2 regions of the Rufibacter radiotolerans genome follow, and region 2 is predicted to be linked to the other one. Evidence: riboswitches for the same ligand, from Rfam matches in the RefSeq annotation. Region 2 holds a riboswitch; the other holds the start of a gene.
The links. A riboswitch is a leader RNA that binds a small molecule or an ion and turns the genes downstream of it on or off. The one in region 2 is predicted to bind S-adenosylmethionine.
Positions count from the first base shown of each region.

Region 1 (3,857 bases), 1.2 Mb from region 2:
ATGGTAGAGCAGGTCCACGCCTTGTATGTAGGGCAGAATGTCTTCTTTGTACTTGGTGTCTGAGCAGTAGGCGTAACTGCGGCTGCGCTTGGGGTGGGTAGTCACGACTTCGTTGCGCACCAGAATATCGCCCTGCTCGTTGCGTATGTCCTCGCCCCATTTCAGGCGGACCAGTTGGGGTGGAGTCAGGAATTCAGGGAGTTTTCCTTTGAGCAGGTGGCGGGGTTTCTCTTTCTCTTTGAACAAATACCCGCAGCAGGGCACGCGGTGCTGCATGGGCAGCGAGTGCACCGTCATGAATTTGTCTTCAAAGATCTTCCGGCAAACGGTGGTGTCTACCTCCACAAAATTAATGGGGTAGGGGAGTTGGGTGCCGCCGTACTTAAACTGGAGAGAAAGGATGTCAGCCAGGCCTTTGGGGCCGTAAAGGTTGATGGGGGCCGTGCGCTGTTGCAGGTGCATGGTGGACAGCAGGCCCACCAATCCAAAATAATGGTCACCGTGGAGGTGACTTATAAAGATGTTACAAATGCGCTGATGCTTTACCTTGTATCGCATCAGCTGCATTTGTGTACCTTCGCCGCAATCTATCAGATTGATCTGGTTACCAACCGTGAGAATCTGGGCGGTATGATGACGTTCAAAGGAAGGGGTGGCAGAGGAGCTACCAAGTATTTTCAGCTCGAAGTCCAAACTGCTGTTTCCTCAGATTGACTATTCTTCTTTTTTGGTAAGATCGCTCTCAATTTCGTGCAGGAACACACGGTCAATACCTTCTTCTACGGTAGGTAAAATATTCAACACAGACTCCAGTTTAGAGATGGTGATCAGTTTAGTCACGTGCTCCTGAAGGCCAGTTAAAATCAATACGCCTCCAGAAGAGTTGCAAAGACGGTTGGCTATCAAAATAGAGGAAAGCCCGGAAGAATCAGTATATTTTACGTTTGATAGATCCAAGATCAGGTTGGTGATACCTTCTGCATTCAATTTAACAAACTCAGACTTCAGATCAGGAGCGATCGTGGTGTCCAGTTTCTTTTCATCTATAGTGATGATGGTATAGTTCTCTTTTTTATCTATTGTGTACTTCATAAGTAACAGCAAAAAGGTTTAGACTGCGAATCTACCAATTTTTGGTGGAATATCTGTAACAAAGTATGTTAAAAAATGTTTGCGGCAATGCTTTCCTGGAGGCTATGTGGCTGACTGGCGTAATCTTGCGGAATAAATTTCTCGCCTAGTAATTGCTCATATAATTCAATATACCGCTGCGAAATCTCGGTGACCTTGGCATCTGTCATTTCCGGTACCTGTTGCCCCTCTTTGCCCTGAAACCCGTTTTCTATGAGCCATTGACGCACAAACTCCTTGGATAGTTGGCGTTGCGGCTGGCCGGCGTCCTGCCGCGCCTGATAGCCCTCGGCGTAAAAGAACCTGGAGGAGTCGGGCGTATGGATTTCATCAATCACATAAATTTTGCCATCGGCTTTGCCGAACTCGTATTTGGTGTCCACCAGGATCAAACCCCGGGCGGCGGCCAGTTCGGTGCCCCGCTTGAAAAGGGCTCTTGTGTAAGCCTCTATCTGCAGGTAATCTTGCTCAGATACTATTCCCTGGCGCAGAATCTCCTCCCGTGAAATATCCTCGTCATGGCCTTCTGCCGCTTTGGTGGTAGGGGTGATGATAGGCTCCGGGAAGGGGTCGTTTTCCTTTAATCCTTCTGGCATCGTTACCCCGCAAAGGGTGCGTTTGCCGGCACTGTACTCGCGCCAGGCATGGCCTGCCAGGTAGCCCCTGATCACCATCTCCACTTTGAACGTATCGCACTGCTTGCCTATGGTCACGTTAGGCGCCGGATGGCTGATGACCCAGTTTGGCACCACATCGGCGGTGGCTTTCAGGAAAGAAGCCGCTATCTGGTTCAATACCTGTCCTTTATAGGGGATGGCCCGTGGCAGCACCACGTCAAACGCTGAGATGCGGTCGGTGGCCACCATGGCCAACTTGTCTTTGAAATAATAAACGTCGCGGACTTTGCCCCGGTAAAACCCGGTCTGGTTGGGGAAATGGAAGTTGGTTTCTTTTAATGCTTGCATAAGAAAGGACTAACAGCGGCAAAGTTAGGAAAGGATAGATAAGGGGCAAGGAAGGATCAAAACTGTTTCTTCTTTGTGCCCCAGGGTAGGCCAGAAACGATAGGCTCCGGGCCGGTTTACCTATTTCTAAAAACCTAGAACATCCATTTAAGCAGAGAGGGTGACTGATGGTGCAAAGGAGGGTTGTTGTGAAGTTGCTAATGAATGTTAGGTAGCGATATGACATTGGCAACGGTAGAAAGCAGGTGTTGCGGGCTTGGCAAAAATAATTTGTTAATTTTTTTAAAATAGTTTGGAAATAATGTTTTGGGGCCTACATTTGCAATATCAAGTCAATTATCAAGGTAGTTGATTTATAAAGAAGAGTGGAGAGACAGGCTCTGAGAAGCTCTAGCAACCTACCAACCGTGTAAGGTGCTAATTCCTGAACCCAATGGACATATTGCCTTGGGGAATATAAATTGATACGAAGATGGAAAATCAAGCAAAAGCCACTTCTTACAATGCAGGGTCACGCCAAACGGCGTTGGTAACAGGTAGTACAATTCATTTCTCTATTAGCACAACAAGCATGCGAATGTGTAGCATGCGGGGCTGTTGTTGTCGCTTCTAATCCACCTTTTCCTGTTTTCCAGGGTCTGACGTGCCGCGGCAGGGTTGTTCCTGCTATTCGTTAGTTTTCCCGGAGTCTTGTTTTTGTTCAATTTTTCAATTGTAACCAGCCATTACTATGTCTTCTCCTTATCGTTTTGAAACCCTTCAGCTGCATGCTGGCCAAGAAATAGATCCTACTACCCGCTCCCGCGCGGTTCCTATTTACCAGACTACTTCTTATGTGTTTGAGAGTGCCGAACACGGCGCCAACCTGTTTGCCTTAAAGCAGTTCGGGAACATTTATACCCGCATCATGAACCCCACCACCGATGTGTTTGAAAAGCGCATTGCTGCCCTGGAAGGCGGAGTAGCGGCCGTAGCCGTGGGTTCAGGCCAGGCGGCGCAATTCATCGCGCTAAACAACATCCTGCAGGCCGGCGACAATTTTGTGGCCTCCAGCAATCTGTATGGCGGTTCTTACAACCAATTTAAAGTAGCGTTTAAACGGCTGGGCATTGAAGTGCGGTTCGCCAAGAATGAAGAGCCTGCTACTTATGCTGCCTTAATTGACGAGAACACCAAGGCGCTTTACCTGGAGACTATTGGCAACCCGCGCTTCAGTATCCCAGATTTTGAATCCATCGCCGCTGTGGCGGCCGGGCACAACCTGCCGTTGGTAGTGGACAATACCTTTGGGGCGGGCGGCTATCTTTTCCAGCCTTTAAAACATGGCGCCAACGTGGTAGTAGCCTCTGCCACCAAATGGATTGGCGGACACGGCACCACCGTGGGCGGCGTGATTGTAGATGGCGGTAACTTTAACTGGGGCAACGGAAAGTTTCCGCAATTCAGTGAGCCATCTGAAGGGTACCATGGTCTTAATTTCTGGGAAGTGTTCGGAGCCAATGGGCCGTTCGGCAACATCGCCTTCGCCATCAGGGCCAGGGTAGAAGGGTTAAGGGATTTCGGTCCATCGTTAAGTCCATTCAATTCTTTCCAATTATTGCAAGGGCTTGAGACGCTTTCACTTCGGGTTGACCGCACGGTAGAGAACGCCTTGGCTTTGGCCCAGTGGCTGGAGAAACACCCATTAGTGGAAAGCGTGAATTACCCCGGCCTTTCCTCCAGCCCGTACCATCTTCTGGCCCAAAAATACCTGAAACGTGG
Region 1 is NZ_CP010777.1:2,297,308-2,301,164, reverse strand. It holds gene TH63_RS09600 (ribonuclease Z) at 1-693, opposite strand, end outside; gene TH63_RS09595 (STAS domain-containing protein) at 715-1,092, opposite strand; gene TH63_RS09590 (phosphoribosylaminoimidazolesuccinocarboxamide synthase) at 1,161-2,096, opposite strand; SAM riboswitch class I at 2,447-2,559, shown strand; gene TH63_RS09585 (O-acetylhomoserine aminocarboxypropyltransferase/cysteine synthase family protein) at 2,827-3,857, shown strand, end outside.
Region 1: another riboswitch for S-adenosylmethionine. It lies ahead of TH63_RS09585 (O-acetylhomoserine aminocarboxypropyltransferase/cysteine synthase family protein); the one in region 2 lies ahead of metH (methionine synthase).

Region 2 (3,857 bases):
AGGCGCTGTTTCACGGGTTCGTTGCGCCAGGCTTCGTCGCGCACTACTTCTTTGCCTTTGTTTTTAACGGTTTCGGCAAACTCCACCAAGCGCTCGGTGGCGTCTGGGCGGCGGTTCAGAATCACGTCTTCCACGCGCTCCAGGAGGTCTTTCGGAATTTCCTCGTAGACCTCCAGCATGCCCGCGTTTACGATGCCCATGTCCAGGCCGGCTTTGATGGCGTGGTAAAGGAAAACGCTATGCATGGCCTCGCGCACCGGGTCATTGCCCCTGAAGGAGAACGACACGTTGCTCACGCCGCCGCTTACTTTACAGCCGGGCAGGTTTTCCTTGATCCAGCGGGTGGCCTGAATAAAGTCCAGGGCGTAGTTGTTATGCTCCTCCATGCCCGTGGCCACGGTGAGGATGTTGGGGTCAAAGATGATGTCCTGGGGCGGGAAACCTACCTCTTTGGTGAGGATGTCATAAGCGCGCTGGCATATCTCAATTCGGCGTTTGTAGGTATCGGCCTGGCCTTCTTCGTCAAAGGCCATCACCACCACGGCGGCGCCGTAGCTGCGCACTTTGCGGGCGTATTCTTTAAATTTCTCTTCGCCTTCTTTAAGGGAGATGGAGTTCACGATGGCTTTCCCTTGCACGCATTTTAGGCCAGCCTCAATCACGCTCCACTTAGAGGAGTCAATCATGATGGGCACTCTGGCAATATCTGGTTCAGAGGCAATCAGGTTCAGGAACAGAGTCATGGCGGCCTCAGAGTCCAGCAGGCCTTCGTCCATGTTCACGTCAATAATCTGGGCGCCGTTCTCCACCTGCCCGCGGGCAATGGCCAGGGCCTCTTCGTATTGCTCGTTTAATATAAGCCGCTTGAATTGCTTGGAGCCGGTGATGTTGGTCCGCTCGCCAATGTTGATGAAGTTAGAGCCTTCAAACACGGTGAGCGGCTCCAGACCAGAATAGGTAGGAACTTCCGGCAATTTAGGCAACGGACGCGGCGGGTACTGCGCAGCAATCTCCGCGATGACCTTGATGTGGGGTGGCGTGGTACCGCAACAACCACCTACTATATTCACGAAGTTGTTTTCCAGGAAATCGCGCACGTGCGCCCCCATCTGCTCTGGGGTCTCGTCATACGCCCCGAAGGCGTTAGGCAGACCGGCATTAGGGTAGGCACTGATGTGGAATTTAGAGGCTTTGCTCAGGGATTCTATGTGCGGACGCAGCTGTTTGGCGCCCAGCGCGCAGTTAAAGCCCACGCTCAACAGCGGCATGTGGGACACTGAGTGCAGGAACGCCTCTACGGTCTGGCCCGAAAGGGTGCGGCCGCTGGCATCGGTGATAGTACCGGAAACCATAAGCGGCAGGCGCTTGCCGGTCTGTTGGCTGTATTGGTCAATGGCGAACAGGGCCGCCTTCGCGTTGAGGGTGTCAAAAATGGTTTCTACCAGCAGCAAATCTGCGCCGCCGTCTACCAGCCCGCGCACCTGCTCAGTATAGGCGTCAAACAACTCATCAAAAGTGATGGCCCTAAAGCCGGGGTTGTTGACGTCCGGCGACAGGGAAGCGGTACGGTTGGTGGGCCCGATGGCGCCGGCCACGAAGCGGGGTTTGTCTGGGGTTTTGGCGGTCCATTCCTCAGCAGCTTCCTTGGCAATGCGCGCCGACTCAAAGTTCAACTCATAGACCAGGTCCTGCATGTCATAGTCGGCCATGGCAATGGACGTGCCACTGAAGGTGTTGGTCTCGGCAATGTCGGCCCCGGCCTCAAAGTACTGGTTATGGATTTCCTTGATGATGTGGGGCTGGGTAAGCGAGAGCAGATCATTGTTGCCCTTCACATCTAGGTGGAAGTCTTTGAAGCGGTCGCCACGGTAGTCGGCCTCTTGCAGGTTGTACCGCTGGATCATGGTGCCCATGGCCCCGTCTAAGACTAAAATGCGTTTCTGAACTTCTTCCTCTATTCTTGTCATCTTCTTTGCTCACCAAAAGGGTAGGTTGCGGCTCAAGAAAGGGCAGGAGGAAGGGTGGCGGGTAGGGGTGTAGGAAAACCGTCACTCATCTCCCCCAGCACGGCGGGCGTGGTGGGCAGGAAGTAGCACCCAACTGAATTGGGTTGCTAAGACATCACAGGGCCTAATCCCTCCGTCTTTCTTGATAAGCAGGAGCAAAGGTAAGGGCTGGGGGCGGAAGATGCAAATGGGGTGGAATTGGGTTGTTTTTGGGCTGGTTTGCGGAAAACGAGGAGAAAACAGATTTTCTCTGCACAAGTGGTCATCCCCCTTCAAAGGTAAGACCGTTCCTTTCTTTCAATTACAGGGAATTTCAGAATCAGCTTTATGCCATTTGAGGCTCGCGCCTCACTGAAGTTGAAAACTTCAGGTCATTTTAGGTCCAAGTTACAAACTTGAACCAGGGAAAATTTTGAATGAAACGGGATTGTCTTCAAAGTGGGACGGGGAGGAGGGCAAAAGTAACCAGCAGCAGTGGTTGTTGAAGAAAACCGGAAGAACCCGTATCTCAGGCAGATGCCAGAAACACGGGTTCTTCCGGTTTTTTTTTGAATACTATCGAAAGTTCAATTTACGGCCAGTTGCTTCTCGGCTAAAATCTCATCCGCGTACGCGAGCTCCTGTTCCTTATAGGCCTGCCAGCCCAGTTTCTTGAGCATGCGATAATGGGAGCCTAGGGCCTGTGAGAAAGTAGGGCTTTCAATGTAGGGCAGGCCGAACTCATGGGCAGTTTCCTTCACAATTTTAGAGATGCCTGGGTAATGGATGTGGCAGACCTTAGGGAAAAGGTGGTGCTCAATCTGCTGGTTCAAGCCGCCCAAAAGGAAACCGGCCAGCTTGTTTTTCATGGCGAAGTTGGCGGTGGTGCGCATCTGGTGGTCGGCCCAGGCTTCTTCCATGTTGCCTTGCTCGTTGGGCTCCGGAAACTCCGTGCCTTCCACCACGTGGGCCAACTGGAACACCAGTCCCATCACCAGGCCCTCGGCCAGGTGCAGACCCAGGAAACCGATGATAAATTGCCACCACGTGATATCCAGTACTACCAAAGGCAGTACAATAAACAATACATAGTACAGGGCTTTGTAGGCGAAGAGTTTGTAGTACTCGGCTTTGGGGTGGTTGGTCGTGTCCTGGGCGCCAATCTGCTTCTGGAAGAACTTGATGTAGTCTTTTCTCAGAACCCAGGAAAGGGACGACAGGCTGTACAACCCGAAAGCATACACGTGCTGGAACCGCTGCAGTTTGTTCACTTTCTCACCCGGGGCCACCCTAATCAAGCCAGGGGCCACCTCAATGTCCTCGTCGTGGCCGGGAATGTTGGTATAGGTGTGGTGTACCACGTTGTGCGTGAGGTTCCAGACATAAGGACTAGCCCCCACTAGGTTGAAGACAAAACTGAAGACCTTATTGACTTTGCTGTTGGGAGAAAGTGACCCATGGATGGCGTCATGGCAGACGTTGAAGCCTACCAGCGCACTGAAAACCCCTAGCAGCAAGGTCATGCCAAACATGGTCCAGGGCCCAAACTGATTGGAGAGAATCAAGGCATAGAGACCCGCGAACACCGTCAGGTAAAAAGCGATTTTGCGCCACATGGCCGGATTGGCGTTTCGGGAAATTCCTTTCTCTTTCAAATAATCCTCTACCCTGGAGCGGGTGGTGGCATAAAAAGTGGACTTTTCTTTATTGATGAATCTTAATTTGGATGACATGAAGTTGAAGTAATGAATGGAGGACCAAGGGGGAAATCAATTGAACCTGCGCAATGGGCCTTTGCGCGTAAAGATGGAGATAAAAAACAAATCTGACTTCAGGTCTGCTCCCTTTCAACGTAGAAACCGAATGTTAAGT
Region 2 is NZ_CP010777.1:3,484,093-3,487,949, reverse strand. It holds gene metH (methionine synthase) at 1-1,967, opposite strand, end outside; SAM riboswitch class I at 2,050-2,158, opposite strand; gene TH63_RS14220 (fatty acid desaturase family protein) at 2,573-3,718, opposite strand.